DNA from 2 places in the Sporosarcina sp. FSL K6-2383 genome. Region 2 is predicted to be linked to the other one. Evidence: a T-box and tRNA genes for the amino acid it is inferred to sense, from the RefSeq annotation. Region 2 holds a T-box; the other holds one or more tRNA genes.

Region 1 (9,935 bases), 1.4 Mb from region 2:
TCTCCAGAGTGTATCCTGAGTACGGCGGAACACGTGAAATTCCGTCGGAATCCGGGAGGACCATCTCCCAAGGCTAAATACTCCCTAGTGACCGATAGTGAACCAGTACCGTGAGGGAAAGGTGAAAAGCACCCCGGAAGGGGAGTGAAATAGATCCTGAAACCATGTGCCTACAAGTTGTCAGAGCCCGTTAATGGGTGATGGCGTGCCTTTTGTAGAATGAACCGGCGAGTTACGATTCCATGCAAGGTTAAGCAGTGAATGCGGAGCCGCAGCGAAAGCGAGTCTGAATAGGGCGAATGAGTATGGGGTCGTAGACCCGAAACCAGGTGATCTACCCATGTCCAGGGTGAAGGTAAGGTAACACTTACTGGAGGCCCGAACCCACGTATGTTGAAAAATGCGGGGATGAGGTGTGGGTAGCGGTGAAATTCCAATCGAACCTGGAGATAGCTGGTTCTCTCCGAAATAGCTTTAGGGCTAGCCTCAAACTTAAGAATCTCGGAGGTAGAGCACTGTTTGGACTAGGGGCCCATCCCGGGTTACCGAATTCAGACAAACTCCGAATGCCGATGATTTATGTTTGGGAGTCAGACTGCGGGTGATAAGATCCGTAGTCGAGAGGGAAACAGCCCAGACCACCAGTTAAGGTCCCCAAGTATTCGTTAAGTGGAAAAGGATGTGGCGTTGCCCAGACAACCAGGATGTTGGCTCAGAAGCAGCCATCATTTAAAGAGTGCGTAATAGCTCACTGGTCGAGTGGCGCTGCGCCGAAAATGTACCGGGGCTAAACGAATCACCGAAACTGTGGATTGATACCTTTGGTATCAGTGGTAGGAGAGCGTTCCAAGGGCGTTGAAGCTAGACCGTAAGGACTGGTGGAGCGCTTGGAAGTGAGAATGCCGGTATGAGTAGCGAAAGAAGGGTGAGAATCCCTTCCACCGAATGCCCAAGGTTTCCTGAGGAAGGCTCGTCCGCTCAGGGTTAGTCGGGACCTAAGTCGAGGCCGAAAGGCGTAGACGATGGATAACAGGTTGATATTCCTGTACCACCTCCCCGCCGTTTGAGTAATGGGGGGACGCAGTAGGATAGGGTGAGCGCACTGTTGGTTATGTGCGTCTAAGCAGTAAGGTGTGGAATGAGGCAAATCCCGTTCCTATAACATTGAGCTGTGATGGCGAGGAGATTAATCTCCGGAGTCCCTGATTTCACGCTGCCAAGAAAAGCCTCTAGCGAGGCGGGAGGTGCCCGTACCGCAAACCGACACAGGTAGGCGAGGAGAGAATCCTAAGGTGATCGAGAGAACTCTCGTTAAGGAACTCGGCAAAATGACCCCGTAACTTCGGGAGAAGGGGTGCTCTGTTAGGGTGTTAAAGCCCGAGAGAGCCGCAGTGAATAGGCCCAGGCGACTGTTTAGCAAAAACACAGGTCTCTGCAAAACCGTAAGGTGAAGTATAGGGGCTGACGCCTGCCCGGTGCTGGAAGGTTAAGAGGAGAGGTCAGCGCAAGCGAAGCTTTGAATTGAAGCCCCAGTAAACGGCGGCCGTAACTATAACGGTCCTAAGGTAGCGAAATTCCTTGTCGGGTAAGTTCCGACCCGCACGAAAGGCGTAACGATCTGGGCACTGTCTCAACGAGAGACTCGGTGAAATTATAATACCTGTGAAGATGCAGGTTACCCGCGACAGGACGGAAAGACCCCGTGGAGCTTTACTGTAGCCTGATATTGAATTCCGGTGCAGCCTGTACAGGATAGGTAGGAGCCTAAGATTCCGGAGCGCCAGCTTCGGAGGAGGCGTTGGTGGGATACTACCCTGGCTGTATTGGACTTCTAACCCATGCCCCTTATCGGGGCAGGAGACAGTGTCAGGTGGACAGTTTGACTGGGGCGGTCGCCTCCTAAAGAGTAACGGAGGCGCCCAAAGGTTCCCTCAGAATGGTTGGACATCATTCGTAGAGTGCAAAGGCATAAGGGAGCTTGACTGCGAGACCTACAAGTCGAGCAGGGTCGAAAGACGGGCTTAGTGATCCGGTGGTTCCGCATGGAAGGGCCATCGCTCAACGGATAAAAGCTACCCCGGGGATAACAGGCTTATCTCCCCCAAGAGTCCACATCGACGGGGAGGTTTGGCACCTCGATGTCGGCTCATCGCATCCTGGGGCTGTAGTCGGTCCCAAGGGTTGGGCTGTTCGCCCATTAAAGCGGTACGCGAGCTGGGTTCAGAACGTCGTGAGACAGTTCGGTCCCTATCCGTCGCGGGCGCAGGAAATTTGAGAGGAGCTGTCCTTAGTACGAGAGGACCGGGATGGACACACCGCTGGTGTACCAGTTGTCTTGCCAAAGGCATCGCTGGGTAGCTATGTGTGGACGGGATAAATGCTGAAAGCATCTAAGCATGAAGCCCCCCTCGAGATGAGATTTCCCATTACGCAAGTAAGTAAGTTCCCTCAAAGAAGATGAGGTTGATAGGTCTGGGGTGGAAGCGCGGCGACGTGTGGAGCTGACAGATACTAATCGAACGAGGACTTAACCTTCTAGTAAAAAGGGCAGGTTGGCCCTGATTTGTGAAACACACTGTCTGTTTTATTCAGTTTTGAACGAATAAGTACCGTTCATAAAAAAGTGCTTGCAAATCTTAACTGATTTGATATAATGAGTATTGTCTTTGGAAAAAGATGATGCAGGTCTGGTGCCGATGGCGAAGAGGTCACACCCGTTCCCATACCGAACACGGAAGTTAAGCTCTTCAGCGCCGATGGTAGTTGGGGGTTTCCCCCTGCAAGAGTAGGACGTCGCCGGGCCTGTAATTCATTACATATAACATTCAAAACGTCTAATTTTACTTATTGTAATCCCGGTAAAAGTGGGAGAAGCGAGTAGTACAAGGAAACGATTGAGAGAACGAAGGAGCGTACATAACTACGTGACTGAGTAAGCGAATGAAGTTGACGCAGTAATGCGAAGCTTATCGCACTTTTACCCAGGAGGATTAGCTCAGCTGGGAGAGCACCTGCCTTACAAGCAGGGGGTCGGCGGTTCGAGCCCGTCATCCTCCACCATTTTTTTATAAATACACTTTAGCCGGTGTAGCTCAACTGGTAGAGCAACTGACTTGTAATCAGTAGGTTGAGGGTTCAAGTCCTTTCGCCGGCACCACTTTTCGAGCCATTAGCTCAGTTGGTAGAGCATCTGACTTTTAATCAGAGGGTCGCAGGTTCGAATCCTGCATGGCTCACCATTTTTCATTTTCATGACTGCGAGTCATGTTATATATTGCGGGTATGGCGGAACTGGCAGACGCGCTAGACTTAGGATCTAGTGCCTTCGGGCGTGGGGGTTCGACTCCCTTTACCCGCACTTATAATGCGGAAGTAGTTCAGTGGTAGAATACGACCTTGCCAAGGTCGGGGTCGCGGGTTCGAATCCCGTCTTCCGCTCCAATTCTTTGCCGGGGTGGCGGAACTGGCAGACGCACAGGACTTAAAATCCTGCGGTAGGTGACTACCGTACCGGTTCGATTCCGGTTCTCGGCACCAAATCTTATAAATTAAGTACACTTATATGCGCTCGTAGCTCAATTGGATAGAGCACCTGACTACGGATCAGGAGGTTGTGGATTCGACTTCTGCCGGGCGCGCCATTATATTTTATATCTAACGGGAAGTAGCTCAGCTTGGTAGAGCACTTGGTTTGGGACCAAGGGGTCGCAGGTTCGAATCCTGTCTTCCCGACCACTTTATGGGGCCTTAGCTCAGCTGGGAGAGCGCCTGCCTTGCACGCAGGAGGTCAGCGGTTCGATCCCGCTAGGCTCCACCAAAAACAACTTATATAAAGATCCTGGCGGCGTAGCTCAGCTGGCTAGAGCGTACGGTTCATACCCGTAAGGTCGGGGGTTCGATCCCCTCTGCCGCCATCTTAAAGGACCTTTAGCTCAGTTGGTTAGAGCAGACGGCTCATAACCGTCCGGTCGCAGGTTCGAGTCCTGCAAGGTCCACCAGTACTATATTTTCACATGGAGGTATACCCAAGTTCGGCTGAAGGGAACGGTCTTGAAAACCGTCAGGCGGGTTAAACCGCGCGGGGGTTCGAATCCCTCTACCTCCTCCATTTTTCTTGATTAATGAATCACATTGAAAAAAATAGTAATAATATTGTCGCGGGGTGGAGCAAGTCACATAACGAAGAATGTGATTTGTGTAATTTCCTGAAAGGAAATTACAGCGAAATCCTAGATGGAAAATGAATTGCGTGTACTTTTTATTATTATGAATAATATTGTCGCGGGGTGGAGCAGTGGTAGCTCGTCGGGCTCATAACCCGAAGGTCGCAGGTTCAAATCCTGCCCCCGCAACCAAATGGTCCCGTGGTGTAGCGGTTAACATGCCTGCCTGTCACGCAGGAGATCGCCGGTTCGATCCCGGTCGGGACCGCCATTTTTTCAAAAATACATAATGTGGCTCAGTAGCTCAGTCGGTAGAGCAAAGGACTGAAAATCCTTGTGTCGGCGGTTCGATTCCGTCCTGAGCCACCATCTTATGCGGATGTAGTTTAGTGGTAAAACCTCAGCCTTCCAAGCTGATGATGAGGGTTCGATTCCCTTCATCCGCTCCAAAATTAGGGCCTATAGCTCAGCTGGTTAGAGCGCACGCCTGATAAGCGTGAGGTCGGTGGTTCGAGTCCACTTAGGCCCACCATTCCGCAGTAGCTCAGTGGTAGAGCAATCGGCTGTTAACCGATCGGTCGTAGGTTCGAGTCCTACCTGCGGAGCCATTTATATGGGGAAGTACTCAAGTGGCTCAAGAGGTGCCCCTGCTAAGGGTATAGATCGCGTAAGCGGTGCGAGGGTTCGAATCCCTCCTTCTCCGCCATATATTTGGCCCCTTGGTCAAGCGGTTAAGACACCGCCCTTTCACGGCGGTAACACGGGTTCGAATCCCGTAGGGGTCATACAATAAAAAGCTAGGTTATGAGTTCTTCAAGAACTCATAACCTAGCTTTTTTCCTACTTTGAGAATTATAGAATTTTGTATTGTGAGCATATCAGCGTATGAATCCACAATATTCGTAGCCCAGCTTTATCTCAAGGTAGCTTAGTTCTAAGAAAATGTTGTTCAGTTTTAATCCAAATAATGAAAGCGACATCCCGGGGCTCGATAGGTAATCTGGGATGTCGCTTTTTGTTATTGACTATCCAATTCCTCCTCGTATTGCACGGATGCGTCGGACCTAATGAAACCGCGTGTTTTACCACTGATGTCTGTACCTACAAACTCTTCAATCGCTTCTTCTGAAGCCCCGTCTTCGATAGTGCTGTCGTATAGTGTGTCATAGCTGTCATGGTCGCCTATGAAGTCTGAAGGGGTTTCTGAGGTGCCAGACTTAGCGATTTCTTGGAAGCTGTCTTCGCCGTCGCGGGCTGCTCCAGATCTTCTATCGGCATACGAATTTGGGTTAGCCATGATAAGGATATCATCTTCGACTGGACGATCATTTGGTACTTCTTGTTCGTTCGCATGATCAATACAAAGCGTTGTGTAAGGAATAGCTTCAAGTCTTTCGAATAGAATTTCATGTTGGCATACTTCGCAAATGCCATAGGTGCCCTCGAGCATCGCCTGTATGGCGTTCTCTACTTTAGTTAGTTCATTATTCGCATGTACGTTTAGGGCGATGTCTTTCTCACGTTCAAACAGTTCTGTACCCATATCAGCAGGATGATTGTCATACATCGAAAGTTCACTGGAGGCTTCTTGTGCACTTTCCTTGCTATCAGTTTGTTCTGCCGTTGTTGTTAAATGTTCTTTCATATTGAATAACTCTTTTTTTAACAGTGATTGTTGTTTGTCAGTTAGCACGTTTGGTCACGTCCTTTTTGAGAATACAAACAGTATGTGCAAAAGTTTTGGATTTAATAAAAAAAAGCATGTAGCACCAAATCAAATCGGTGCTACATGCTTGTCTATTTTAAAATACGTGATTGAAGAGTATACCAAGACCAAGTAACAAACCAAATAGTGTATTTGTCACAGCTGTATTTTTCATAGCAGGCATTACTTCAATTGGTTGCAAATTTTTTCGGAATACAGAGATTGCTGTTGCTGGTTTTTTGACACTGAGCAAAACAAGAAGTGCCCAAGGTGTCAGGTAACCTGAAATAACCAGCGCGATGATCCAGCCATAAGATATGACAAAAAAGAACATTAAAATTGTGATAGCGTTGGGTCGACCGACTAGGATGGCAAGTGTTTTCCTACCACCTTCAGTATCTCCTTCAATATCGCGAATATTGTTGGCCATCATGATTCCTCCTACAAGTAGCATACTTGGTATGGACAATAGGATGGCTTCTGTCGTGACAGTTCCTGTTTGAAGGTAAAAGGCAATGAGGATGAGCAGCATGCCCATTACTACGCCAGATACTAACTCACCAAAAGGTGTGTAGGCGATTGGATATGGTCCACCGGTGTAGAAATAGCCTACCATCATCGACAGGATACCAACAATTGCGAGTAGCCATGACGTTTCCATACAAATATAGATACCGATTAGGACGGAAATTCCATATAGTAAAAAGGCCAGATTCAATACCGTTTTGGGTTGGATACCATTGCGGACGATTGTGCCTCCAATACCGATGGAATGCTCTGTATCAAGACCCCGTTTGAAATCATAGTATTCGTTGAACATATTTGTCGCCATTTGGATGAAGATACTGGCGGTCAGCATTGCGAAGAATAAAGGAAAATGAATGTTTGTACTAGGTAACGCAATCATCGTGCCAAGAAATACAGGTGCGAAAGCTGCTGTTAGGGTATGTGGACGTGTCAGTTGCCACCAAATACGCCATCCTGTATCTGCTTTTATTGTCTGTTGCAAAATTTTTCTCTCCCTATCATTTTGTACTATAATCATTGTACTCTAAATTCGACAAAGTGGACATGCTACCTGCTTAATATTGTGCTTAAATGTCGGAAATTCGGTATGATAGTATTAAGGTATAAGTATATAATTAGTTGAATGAATGTACGGAGGGAAAATGATGAACCGGAAGTTGACCGCTACGCGTAAAAGCCAAGTGAAAATGGACAGTCATGCAGTACGATTTTTTACGGAAACCATTGATGCGGGGCGAATTTCACCACTTGCATTTTTTGAAGCGGGGGAATCCTGTTATCAAGATAAACGTTTTTATTGGCAAAATGCAGATAAAACCATGACGCTCGTCGGTATTGGACATGCGACAGTATTGACGAGTGATAGCGTTGAGGAACGCTTTCAACATATTTCAACAGCGTGGAATCGTTTGCGGGCTGCGCTTATTAAAGAAGAAAAGGATATGGAGCCTGTATTGTTTGGAGGTTTCTCCTATGATCCTAAAAGTATTAAGGAGGCGGAGTGGGATGCATTTCCATCTGCTTATTTTGTTGTCCCTTCTTTCCAGCTGACAATTAAAAACGGGAAGACGACGATTTCCATCAACCTAGTGACGGAAAGCGATGAAGCGGCGGAAGAGTTCAATCGGTTGCGAGATGAACGGGATCGCTTAATTCATATTGCGCAAGTGGAAGATTTTAATCTATTGGCAAAGCCAGTTGTTGTTTCCATTGAGGAAATTGCCAAAGACAATTATATGCAGGCTGTTGCCGATGTGACAGATAAAATCAATGAAGGTATTGCTGAAAAAGTTGTTATTGCACGTTCTGTACAGCTCAATTTTGCAGAGGAAGTACCGGCTGTCACTGCATTGCATCATATTTCAAATGAACAGCAGGAGAGTTATCATTTCGGTCTGCAAAAAGATGGTCAACTGTTTTTCGGTGCTACGCCGGAGCGTTTGATTGAAATATCGAATGGACGAGCGTACTCCGCCTGTGTTGCAGGATCTATTAAACGCGGGAAGTCCGCAGTGGAGGATCGGCAATTTGGTGAAGAACTGCTCGAGGATCATAAAAATCGGGAAGAGCATCAATATGTTGTCAATATGATTTCACAAGTATTTCAGGCTTTTTGTACAAATATTGCGATGCCTAAAGCACCAAAACTTATGAAAATTCGTGATATTCAGCATTTATTCACCCCGATTGAGGGAACAGTGGAGCAAGGAACTGACATTTTTAACTTGGTTCAGGCTCTTCATCCGACACCTGCACTTGGTGGAGTACCAACAAATGTATCGATGGAGATGATTCGATCTGTGGAAAATATGGATCGAGGATATTATGCTGCGCCGATCGGCTGGACGGATACGGCGGGCAATGGTGAATTTGCGGTGGCAATTCGTTCTGCCTTACTGGACGGTAATCATGCGTATTTGTATGCCGGTGGTGGAATTGTCGCTGATTCTGAGGCGGATAAAGAATATGATGAAACATGGGTTAAATTTAGACCGGTTATGCGGGCGCTTGGAGGAAAATTGAATGGATAACCGTAGCGTATTAACAGATTATGTTCGGCGTATGACTGGGGCGCTGATGAATGCAGGTGTAAAAGAGGCTGTTGTTAGTCCAGGATCACGTTCAACGCCGCTTGCCTATGCACTTGCTTCAACGGACAATCTCGACGTTTATATGCAAGTTGATGAACGTTCAGCAGCCTATTTTGCACTTGGCTTGGCGAAGGCATCGGGGCAACCGGTCGTTTTACTTTGTACATCAGGTACAGCGGCATCGAATTATCACCCAGCCATTACAGAGGCTTATTATGCGCGCGTTCCACTCATCGTTATAACAGCGGACCGTCCACATGAATTAAGGGAAGTGGGGGCACCACAAGCGATCAATCAGATTCGTATGTATGGTGAGCATGTAAAGTACAGTGTGGATATGCCTGTGCCAGAAGATAATTCGAACATTCATGATTTTATTGATCGTCATATTAGCCGCGCGTTGTCAGTTGCGACAACAGCGCCTTTTGGACCGGTTCACTTGAATGTACCGTTCCGAGAACCACTGTTGATTGATTTTGATCGAGCAACACCGATCTCGACATTTAGTCAACATCTCATAGGGGGCTCTGCTTTAGATACAGCTACAGCACAACTGATAATGGACATGCTTGTCAAATCGGATAGGGGGCTTATCGTCGCAGGTGAGCTGCCAGTTGGGATGGACAAGCAAGCGTTTTGGCGATTTGCAGGTGCGTTACAATGGCCAGTGTTGTGCGATCCGTTATCGAATCTGCGTTCAGAGGTACCCGACCAGTGTGTAGCGTTGTGTATCGATCACTATGACGCTCTGTTGAAAAGTGATGTTTTCTGTGACAAGGTGATGCCAGAGATAGTAATTCGTTTTGGCACGCAGCCTGTATCGAAACCACTCTCACTTTATTTGAAAAAAGTAGGGCCTTCGACCGTTATTGCGGTGGATGAATCACCCGAATTCAGGGATTCGCTCGGTATCGTTACACATCATGTTCAGACAACACCGGAAGCGGTTTTTCGAATTATTGTGAACAAGCCGAAGACAGCTTATTCGGAGTTATGGGCTGCAGCGAATCGGCTAGCATCTGATGTAACGAACAGTTATGAAGGAGTCGTCGGTGATGAAGGGATCTTTGCAAAAACACTAATTGAACATTTACCAACAGGTAGTGACTTGGTCAGTGGTAGTAGTATGCCGATTCGCGATATGGATACATTTTTTAGAGCGACGACGAAAGATATCACTATTTTCGCTAACCGAGGAACGAATGGTATTGACGGAGTTGTGTCAACAGCATTTGGGATTCAAACGGCACGGAAGCGACCAACATGGTTGTATATTGGTGATTTGTCGTTTTTACATGATGTCAATGGTTTAATTGTCAGTCGTTTTCATGACATGGATTTAACGATTGTCATTATGAATAACGATGGCGGTGGGATTTTCTCTTATCTTTCACAAGCCGGGGTTACGAATCATTTTGAAGAGTTATTTGGCACGCCGACAGGTTTGAC
Region 2 (9,935 bases):
AAAAAAGAATTTGAATAATCCTTGGTCAGGTGTGAGAGAAACTGCTTACTCAGAAATTTTATTTCATGTTGCTAATCATGGTACGTATCATCGAGGTAACATAACAACTATGTTGAGACAGCAAGGACACGCTTCGACAATGAATGATCTCTCTTTACATTGGTATATGAGCTAGGTCATGTAGTGCTGATGAACGAGTGGTAGCCCATGTCAATAGATATGCTGATTTCCCCCCCCTTTTTGTTGGGGCTATAGTTTAACAAGTCAACCTAAACAAGTCGATTCCTTAGTAGATAGGAATTCGACTTGTTTAGGTTGAAATTTGCTTAGCGTATAAAAAAATCTGTTGACGGTACTCCTAATGGGAGTTGAAGTAACTAGCGAATCGACTGGAAACTAGATGACATTGTCCGTCAGTTTAAACTAGTGGAAACACATCCGAAGAAGTGGGTATACTTTTACGGACTTTTTCTTTGATTATTAGGAGTAGGTAGCCCGCAGGAAAAGGTCCACACCTTACGCTATTTCTTATCTAACATGACAACAATGTCACATTACCTCTCAAGTTTGTCATGCAAATCGCACGACTGTAGTTTCAAACCGAGGTACGATAGGGACATGAAAAACAGGGAGGCATAATTGATGGACCAACATAAAACGATTTTACATGCACAAAACGTGCGGAAATCATATGGGACGCGGGGCAATGTTCAACAAGTATTGAAGGGAATTGATCTTCGTGTCGGAGAAGGTGAGTTTGTCGGCATTATGGGATCGTCTGGAGCAGGAAAGACAACGCTGCTCAACGTGCTCGCCACAATTGACCGTGCAACGGAAGGAGCTATCCTCATTGGTGGTTCTGATATATCCAAGATGAAAGACGCAGAGCTATCAGCGTTTCGTCGTGACAAGCTCGGGTTCATTTTCCAAGATTATAATTTGCTCGACACATTGACAGTGAAGGAAAATATTTTACTGCCCGTATCGCTTGGGAAAATGAAGAAAAAAGTAGCGGAGGCAGAGTTCAATAGTATTGCTGATATTCTGGGCATTAAAGAGCTTGCACATAAATATCCACACGAGATTTCAGGTGGGCAAAAGCAGCGAACATCTGCGGCACGTGCCCTCATTAATAAACCATCGATGGTATTTGCGGATGAGCCAACAGGAGCACTTGATTCCAAATCGGCGTCATCGCTACTCGGCACGATGGAAGATGTCAATAAAAAGCGTGGTGTCACGATTATGATGGTGACGCATGATCCTTTGGCATCAAGCTATTGCAGTCGTGTGGTGTTCTTGAAAGACGGCAACATTTACTCGGAACTGTATCGTGGCGATAAAACACGACAAGCCTTCTTCCAGGACATCTTGAACGTTCAAGGCGTTCTTGGGGGTGACAGCGTTGACACTATTTGACCTTGTCATTCGTAGTATGCGGAAAAATATTAAGCATTATTATCTTTATTTTTTTGCGCTGATTTTAAGTGTAACTTTGTATTTTGTTTTTGCAACATTACAATACGATGAGGCAGTTAGCGCTGGCTCAGGCGCCAGGATGAAATCGGCATTTCTGGCAGCGGGTATACTTCTGTTATTCATCGCGGGGATTTTCGTCGTGTATGCTAATGCCATCTTTTTGAAAAGACGAAGCCGGGAAATTGGTTTGTATCAATTGATTGGCTTGTCGAAAAGCAAGGTTTCCCGCCTGTTAATTACCGAAAACGTATTATTGAGTACGGGAGCGCTCATTATTGGAATTGGTGTAGGTCTGCTCGTATCGCGGTTGTTTTTACTTTTACTAGTAAAACTTATAGGGTACAAGGAGTTCATTACAGTGTCATTTTCATTCATGGCAGTTCTTCAAACAATGGTCGTATTCGTGGCGATTATTGCGCTGACATCTATACAAATGCTGTTGACTGTTCATCGAAGCACGCTCCTCAGTTTATTCAATGCTGATAAAAAAGGAGAGCATCCGAAAAAGCCGCAAGCATTTATTTCGGCTGTGCTAGCTCTGCTCGGGATTGGGCTTATTGTTTTCGGTTATTGGTTGTCAGGCCGCATGTTGGACTCAATACTCTCAATGCTATTCTTCAATATGTTAGCGGTGCTTGCATCAACCATTTTGGGAACATATCTTGTGTTCCGTGTCACAATTAGTTGGTTGTTTTATCAAATTCGAGTGCGTAAGCAAGGACATCTAGGATTGAATAATAGTTTGTCGATTGCACCGCTCATGCATCGCATGAAAGGCAATGCGAACTCGTTGACAATTATTTCGGTGTTGTCTGCGATGACGCTTGCTATGTTGGCCGGCTCGTATTCGCTTTACTACTCGACAGAGAAAGAAGCACGATATATTATGCCGTTTGATTTCATGTTTCAAGATGAATCATCTAGCTCGTTTTCAGCTGACGATTTAACGGTTGAGGATTTCGAAGCAGGTTTACAAGAAAATGGGATTGAGTATACATCTGAAACAATTGAGCTACTTGGAGTGGAAGGGACTTATGAAAAGGATGTTTTTCCTGAATTTCTTGACAGAAGTGAAACGATTTATAATACCTATATTGTAAATGCTAAGCAATTACAACAAGCGGGTCTTCAAGTCGAAACACCACAAGATGGATCTGTCATTTTTCATAGTGCATCCATGGGGGCTCTGGCAAAAGATATAAAGATGCCATTTGAGATGTATATTACAAGTGGTGAAACAGAAAAGGTATTTACCGCTGTGAAATATGGCGAAGGAGATGTTATGAACGCAAGTTGGGGACCTCAACTAGTGGTGAGTAATGCTGACTTTGAACAGTATAAAAAAACGATGGTTCCAGAAAGTATAAAAGAGATGGACCCGAGCAATATTGTGAAAAATGTTCGGGTGTTCAATATCACTGACAAAGATCAACTCGCTATTGCCTCAGATATCCGCAACCAAAATTGGGAGGATGGTACTTGGGCGTATGGTGTAGATTATTACACGATGTATGAAAGGTCCATACAGGGCAATGGCTTGCTCATCTTCATCGCAGGATTCCTTGGACTTGTCTTCCTGATCTCGACAGGTAGCATTCTGTATTTCAAGCAAATGACAGAAGCAGAGCAGGAGAAACAAGGCTATGCAACTTTGCGTCAGCTAGGTTTCACGGTGCAGGACATTATGCGCGGCATCATCCGTAAGCAAGTATTTGTCTTTGGGGTGCCGCTGCTCATTGGATTGCTACACTCGATATTTGCCATTAAAGCTGCGTCATTTATCTTCATGTCTGATATTACTGTGCCAGCTTCGATTGCGATGGGTGTTTATGGGTTAATTTATCTTGTATTTGCCTTTTTGACGGTTGGCTATTATCGGAAGACGGTCAAGGCAGCTCTTTAAACTTTTAGATGTTTTGTACCCTACCCGGATCATTCATCTTTATGTCTGATATAACAGTGCCAGCTTCGATTGCAATGGGGATTTATGCGTTAATTTATCACGTCTGTTGATTAACCATTACCTAAAATAACAGTGGCAAAGACTATGGTAGAAGCTTCAGCCGCCAAAATTATATCTTTGGCGGCTTTCTCCAGTTAAGAAGCCCTCTATTCTCTTGTCCCCAAAAGCATTTGCACTTTGTGTATCTATGTTTTTGTGGAGTGATGGATGAACGACCATCCTACACATAAAATATCACGGCTATTGTATAGAAGTCGTTCAATCCAGAGCGAGACAAAAAGAAAACATTACACAGAGTACCTAGTGTTTGATTAAGTTATTTTTTGGTTAATCAATAGACGTATTAATTTATCTACTGTTTGCAGTTCTAGCAATAGGTTATTACCGAAAGGGGAATAAGTAAAGCCATGAAGAAATTAATTGTAACGATTGTCGTTATAGCTGTTATCGTTGGTTTGATCTTGGGTTTGAGAAATATAAATCCAAATAGATTGGGCGCAGATAGTTATTATATTCAAATCACGGATAGTGGCGATACAATTGAAGATAAAATAAGCACTGGAGAAGTAATGATTCGATACGAATACACTTTGCCTGCGTTTGATAAAAAAGGAAATAAAAAAGAACTCACATTTACAAGTGGTCATGAACTGCGTAAGGATGCGTATATAAACTTATTTTGGAAAGAGAATAAAGGTGTCACTTCATATCAAGAGGTGCAAAAGGAAGATATTCCGGAAAAAGCATTAAATGAATTGAAGAGATAGAAAGTAACACGTCAGAATCCAATGTGGATTCTGACGTGTTATTTACATTTCCTCAGGCGCTTGCATACCTAAAAGTCTCAGTGCTTCTTTCAAAACTTTTGCAACGCTAGCGACAAGCACAATTCTATATTCTTTGTGCGCGACATCTGACAGTACGTGAACATTGCCGTAAAATGCGTTAAATGCTTGTGCGAGATTGACAGCATATTTGGCGACAATAGATGGATCTAGATGGTGAGCAGCTTGCCTAGTGATATGTGGAAACTGCTCAAGTAACTTCACAATTTCCCATTCGAAATCATTGACTTCATCCACAACAAAAGAATCGCTAGCCTCCTTTTTACGCAAAACGGAACGAGCGCGGGCATAAGCATATTGAACATAAGGACCCGTTTCCCCTTCCGTTTGGAGCATCGTCGCTAAGTCGAACTCGATATCGTGTTTTCGATGCTGCTTTAGATCACTGAATAAGATGGCACCAACACCAATGGCCTGAGCGGTCGCTTCTTTATTCGATAAATGAGGGTTTTTCTCTTCAATATTTTTTTGTGCAAGGGCGATCGCATCGTTTAGCACTTCTTCCAATAACACAATTTTCCCTTTACGTGTCGACATCTTTTTGCCATCCTTCAAAATGAGCCCAAAAGGTATGTGCTCGATTGTATCAGCCCATTCATAACCCATTTTGCTAAGCACTTTCTTGACTTGCGTGAAGTGCAGGCTTTGTTCATTGCCCACAACATAAAGGGATTTTACAAAATCATAGGTTTCTTTTCGGTCAATGGCAGCAGTCAAATCACGAGTTGCATACAGTGTCGCACCATCTGATTTCTTGATCAAACAAGGCGGCATATCTCCACCAATTTCAACAACTAATGCGCCATCAGACTCTACCAGTAGTCCTTTGTCAGCTAACTCGTTAACAACAGGCTTCATTTTGTCATTGTAATAAGCTTCTCCATTATACGAATCGAAGGTAATCCCAAGTAAATCATAAATGCGTTGAAATTCCTTCAGTGATTCCGATTTAAACCACTTCCATAAGGCAAGTGCTTCGGTATCGCGGTCTTCTAACGCTTTGAAAGCGGCTCTGCCTTCATCATTCAATGAATCATCCTGCTCCGCTTCTTCATGGAAACGGATGTATAGTTTCAAAAGCGTTTGAATCGGTGCTTGTTGGACTTCCTGTTCATTGCCCCATTTGCGATATGCAGTCAGTAACTTGCCAAACTGTGTCCCCCAATCTCCGATGTAATTGATTTTGATAGTCTTGAAACCATTCTTTTCGAGCAATAAAGCTATAGAGTTTCCGATGACAGTGGAGCGTAGATGCCCCATTGAAAATGGCTTCGCAATATTAGGAGAAGATAAATCAATCGTGACGACTCCGCCATTGCCATTATGATTGGAACCATAGGTTGTTGATTGGTTGTGAATTGTTTGTAGTAAAGAGTCTGTCATAACAGAACGATTCACAAAGATATTCACATATCCAGCCACAGCCTGTGCTTTTAGGATGAGTGGATGGTGGATTGCCTTTGCTAGCTCCTCAGCAATCACAACGGGTGACTTCCGAAGTTCCTTGGCAAATGGAAAACAAGGCAGAGCTAAATCACCTAGATGTGTATGGGTAGGCCGTTCAAGCATACTTTCATGTAGTGGAAATGAGCTAAATTGTTGTAGCACTTGCAAAACATCCTTTTTCATCGTCAACACTCCCTCGTCTTTTTTAATGGAACAAAAAAAGCCCTCGTCTCAAATTAATGAGACGAAAGCTTAGCTTCCGCGGTACCACTCAAATTGCCCGTATAAGGCCCCTTCATCATAACGGCGAGACACCGGCTTTCCCTACTCCATTCAGAAAAGCATCTTCGAAGTGCGCTTCGCAAGTATTCTTTACCAGGCTCTCACCAACCCCAGCTCGCTGAAAAAAGAAACAATTGCTACTCTCTTCGTCAATGATATTGTATGTGAATATAGCAAAACGATGTGCAAGTGTCAATAAGTGATCTAAGGTGATCCCGCGTGAAGGGATAAATACATGGCACCAATCAGCAAGAAATTTTGTTATTCATTATGAAGTGGGGGCGGAATAATCCAACCTTTTTCTTTATTTAATCGCAACAGTTTAAGGCCAAACGTTGCTCTTTCGGCAATATATTTCCCAAACATCATGGCGATATCCTCCCTGAGGCATTGCCCCATTACTTGGCTACAGGACACAAGTCCTTGCCCGACATTTAAGGAGACGGCGGCGCTGATCTCAGGGTCCGAAAACCTTGCACCAACTGGGATTTCTTCGGCACTCGCTTTAGGGCGCCCAGGTAATGTAGGGGGCGGTGCAATACCATTATCTTTTAGAAGTTGTTCGAGAGCCTTATTTTCAGCCTTCATTATTTTAATCACATCCTCAAGAAGCTTAATCAGTTCATCGTCCCCCGCATGATTAATAAATGCTTCATACCCACTGATTAATCCATTATTCGCCCCGATAAATGCCCATGTACCTATTACCTCGCCATAATGCATCGGTTCATCTTTGGGATTTCCATTCATAATGCCCAATAAAAGCACTCCTCTTAATTTTGATTTTTTGGTACTAAAGAGTACGATGTGTAACTTTTGATTATTTATACGGTAAATATGTGAAAAGATAAATATTCAATGAAAAACGAACTATAGAAACTATCTAATCTAAGTAGTGTGAATATAACTTTTTAGACTTTTACAATTTTGTTTATAACTTTTGAAAATTCTAGAACGATGCCGATGATAACGGTTGTGAAAATGTGGAAAAGGCACCTGTGGATATGTGGATAAGCACTTGTTTTTCAAGTAAGTAAACTTTTTACCTATTTACGTCTAAACCACAACATGTTAGGGTATAAAGAGACTAATAGGCACTATATATAGTATTGAACGATGAAAAGGTACCGAAATCGGTTTAAAAGGGAATCCGTTATTATGGAGCTGTCCCCGCAACTGTAAACGCTGACGACCGCCGAACAAGCCACTGTGGAAATTTCTATGGGAAGGCAAGGTAGGAAGAACGAAGTGTGAGCCAGTAGACCTGCCCTTCATCGTCAAGCGACACTTTCTTCGGGGGTTGAGAGGTGGAAACGAATGAGCTGCTGTTTATTTTTGCGCCTTATTTTGTTTCTAACAACAACCCATGAGCGACAGCTCTACCGATTAGGTGGAGCTGTCGATTTTTTTGAATCAAAAATAACAATATATACATAAAAGGAGCGGATCATGATGACAATTAAAATGGCGAAAACGAACACTGATCGACTATTGGATGCATTACAAAGTGAATTTGGAGTAGCACAAATCGAAACGCTTATTATCGCAAGTGAACGCTGGCAACAGAAATATCCGGAGGGATCTGAGCCCGAATGGGCGAAGGCGATGACATTAGAATCATTGAGTAATTTGGATGAGGCGGCGACCTATTGGACATTTGTTGCAGCACGTATTCACCTCTATGATGTGTATGCTCGTCAGGAGCAACAACGCGGTGCGAAGGTCTACACAGATTTCGCTCATAACGTTTCCCGTCTTGTAGAGCAAGGGTTATACACATCTGTATTAACAGAAAAATATTCACATGCCGAGCTTGAAACTCTTGGTCATTTGATTGAACCAGAACGGGACAAGCTATTTACATATATCGGATTGAAAACATTGATGGACCGCTATGTCGCGGTTGATTACAATAAACAATCGGTCGAACTTCCACAAGAGCGTTGGCTGGTCATTGCGATGACGCTGATGCAGGATGAGACAGAAAGTCGGCTGGATAAGGTGGCGGAATCATACTGGGCGATGAGTAACTTGTACATGACAGTGGCAACGCCAACATTGTCGAATGCAGGGAAACCGCATGGTCAGCTATCCAGCTGCTTTATCGACACCGTTGATGATTCTTTACAGGGCATCTATGACAGCAATACAGATGTTGCCAACTTGTCGAAATATGGTGGCGGCATTGGCGTTTACATGGGGAAAGTACGTAGTCGTGGCGCATCTATTCGTGGATTTAAAGATGCATCGAGTGGGGTTCTCCCCTGGGTTAAACAGCTGAATAACACGGCAGTCAGTGTCGACCAGCTCGGTCAACGCCAAGGGGCTATTGCTGTTTATCTTGATGTTTGGCATAAAGATATTTTCACATTCCTTGATTTGAAATTAAATAATGGAGACGATCGCCTGCGTGCGCATGATATTTTCACAGGTGTTTGCTTACCGGATATTTATATGGAACAAGTGGAGGCGCGTGGCGACTGGAATTTGTTTGACCCACATGAAGTTCGTACAATCATGGGCTATTCACTTGAGGACTTTTATGATGAAACAAAAGGGACAGGCTCCTTCCGTGAGAAATATGAGGAATGTGTCAACCATCCTACACTGAGTAGAGAAACTGTTCCTGCTATCGACTTGATGAAACGTATTATGCGCAGTCAGCTTGAAACGGGTGTACCGTTCATGTTCTACCGTGATGAAGTCAACCGTGCAAATGCGAACAAGCATGAAGGGATGATCTATTCATCGAATCTTTGTTCAGAAATCATGCAAAACATGAGTGCAACGAAATTTGAATCAGTCACACTGGAAGACGATATCGTTGTCACACGTTCAAAGCCTGGTGATTTCGTTGTTTGTAACTTATCATCTATTAACTTAGGGAAAGCTGTTCCAGCAAGTGTGTTGGAAAGATTGATCACAATCCAAGTACGTATGCTCGATAACGTTATTGATTTAAACAAAATCCCGGTCGTCCAAGCACAACGGACAAATTCCCGTTATCGTGGAATCGGGCTTGGTACGTTCGGTTGGCATCATTTGCTGGCGCTACAAAATATTCAATGGGAATCCGATGAAGCAGTGGATTATGCCGATAAACTATATGAAAAAATTGCTTTTTTAACAATCAAAGCTTCTGCGGAACTGGCGAAGGAAAAAGGGGCTTATCCGTTATTTGAAGGCTCTGATTGGCAATCTGGATTTTATTTTGAAAACAAGGGCTATGATTCGAAGGAATGGCGTGAATTGCGTATTGATGTAGCGACAAACGGTGTACGCAACGGCTATTTAATGGCGGTTGCGCCGAATAGCTCGACATCTGTTATTGCAGGGTCAACGGCGTCCATCGATCCTATTTTTAAGCCGTTTTATCATGAAGAAAAGAAAGACTATAAATTGCCTGTAGTTGCGCCTGATCTTAATCATAACACCTATGACGTCTATCGCCGTTCTGCTTATATTGTCGATCAACGTTGGTCGATTAAACAGAACGCTGCGAGACAGCGCCATATTGACCAATCGATTTCTTTCAACTTGTATGTGCCGAACTCGATTCGTGCATCAGTGCTTCTTGACCTTCACGTGCAAGCATGGAAGTCTGGCATGAAAACAACTTACTACACGCGTTCAACCGCGACAGATATTGAAGAGTGTGAATGGTGTCATTCTTAATTGCCTATGCTTCTTGGAGCGGGAATACCCAAGAAGTTGCTGACATGATTGCTGCTACCTTGGTCGCGGAAAATGTCGATGTTACGACGTATCGAATTGGTGGCGGCATCATGCCGAACCCTCGCCATTTCGATGCGCTGATTATTGGTTCATTTACGTGGGACAAAGGAGCAACACCTGATGAAGTGAAGGATTTCGCCGCGGATGTTGGGTATAAACCCGATAATGTCTACGTTTTTGGAACA

The links. A T-box is a leader RNA that pairs with one kind of tRNA and senses whether it is charged. The one in region 2 lies ahead of argS (arginine--tRNA ligase), so its partner is inferred to be a tRNA-Arg.
Region 1: it encodes a tRNA-Arg, which carries the amino acid that the T-box ahead of argS (arginine--tRNA ligase) is inferred to sense. The anticodon was not compared.

What each region holds. Positions count from the first base shown of each region.
Region 1 is NZ_CP152017.1:3,061,728-3,071,662, reverse strand. It holds rRNA gene MKZ10_RS15445 (23S ribosomal RNA) at 1-2,535, shown strand, start outside; rRNA gene rrf (5S ribosomal RNA) at 2,687-2,802, shown strand; tRNA gene MKZ10_RS15435 (tRNA-Val) at 2,985-3,060, shown strand; tRNA gene MKZ10_RS15430 (tRNA-Thr) at 3,082-3,157, shown strand; tRNA gene MKZ10_RS15425 (tRNA-Lys) at 3,164-3,239, shown strand; tRNA gene MKZ10_RS15420 (tRNA-Leu) at 3,277-3,358, shown strand; tRNA gene MKZ10_RS15415 (tRNA-Gly) at 3,367-3,441, shown strand; tRNA gene MKZ10_RS15410 (tRNA-Leu) at 3,449-3,537, shown strand; tRNA gene MKZ10_RS15405 (tRNA-Arg) at 3,565-3,641, shown strand; tRNA gene MKZ10_RS15400 (tRNA-Pro) at 3,659-3,735, shown strand; tRNA gene MKZ10_RS15395 (tRNA-Ala) at 3,742-3,817, shown strand; tRNA gene MKZ10_RS15390 (tRNA-Met) at 3,841-3,914, shown strand; tRNA gene MKZ10_RS15385 (tRNA-Ile) at 3,922-3,998, shown strand; tRNA gene MKZ10_RS15380 (tRNA-Ser) at 4,016-4,108, shown strand; tRNA gene MKZ10_RS15375 (tRNA-Met) at 4,281-4,355, shown strand; tRNA gene MKZ10_RS15370 (tRNA-Asp) at 4,359-4,434, shown strand; tRNA gene MKZ10_RS15365 (tRNA-Phe) at 4,457-4,532, shown strand; tRNA gene MKZ10_RS15360 (tRNA-Gly) at 4,539-4,612, shown strand; tRNA gene MKZ10_RS15355 (tRNA-Ile) at 4,619-4,695, shown strand; tRNA gene MKZ10_RS15350 (tRNA-Asn) at 4,697-4,771, shown strand; tRNA gene MKZ10_RS15345 (tRNA-Ser) at 4,779-4,869, shown strand; tRNA gene MKZ10_RS15340 (tRNA-Glu) at 4,877-4,948, shown strand; gene MKZ10_RS15335 (TraR/DksA C4-type zinc finger protein) at 5,182-5,856, opposite strand; gene MKZ10_RS15330 (1,4-dihydroxy-2-naphthoate polyprenyltransferase) at 5,966-6,877, opposite strand; gene MKZ10_RS15325 (isochorismate synthase) at 7,041-8,426, shown strand; gene menD (2-succinyl-5-enolpyruvyl-6-hydroxy-3-cyclohexene-1-carboxylic-acid synthase) at 8,419-9,935, shown strand, end outside.
Region 2 is NZ_CP152017.1:799,443-809,377, forward strand. It holds gene MKZ10_RS04245 (DinB family protein) at 1-175, shown strand, start outside; gene MKZ10_RS04250 (ABC transporter ATP-binding protein) at 643-1,419, shown strand; gene MKZ10_RS04255 (ABC transporter permease) at 1,406-3,382, shown strand; gene MKZ10_RS04260 (YxeA family protein) at 3,850-4,209, shown strand; gene argS (arginine--tRNA ligase) at 4,252-5,916, opposite strand; T-box leader at 5,971-6,177, opposite strand; gene MKZ10_RS04270 (DUF3231 family protein) at 6,277-6,774, opposite strand; cobalamin riboswitch at 7,121-7,302, shown strand; gene MKZ10_RS04275 (ribonucleoside-diphosphate reductase subunit alpha) at 7,465-9,690, shown strand; gene MKZ10_RS04280 (flavodoxin) at 9,675-9,935, shown strand, end outside.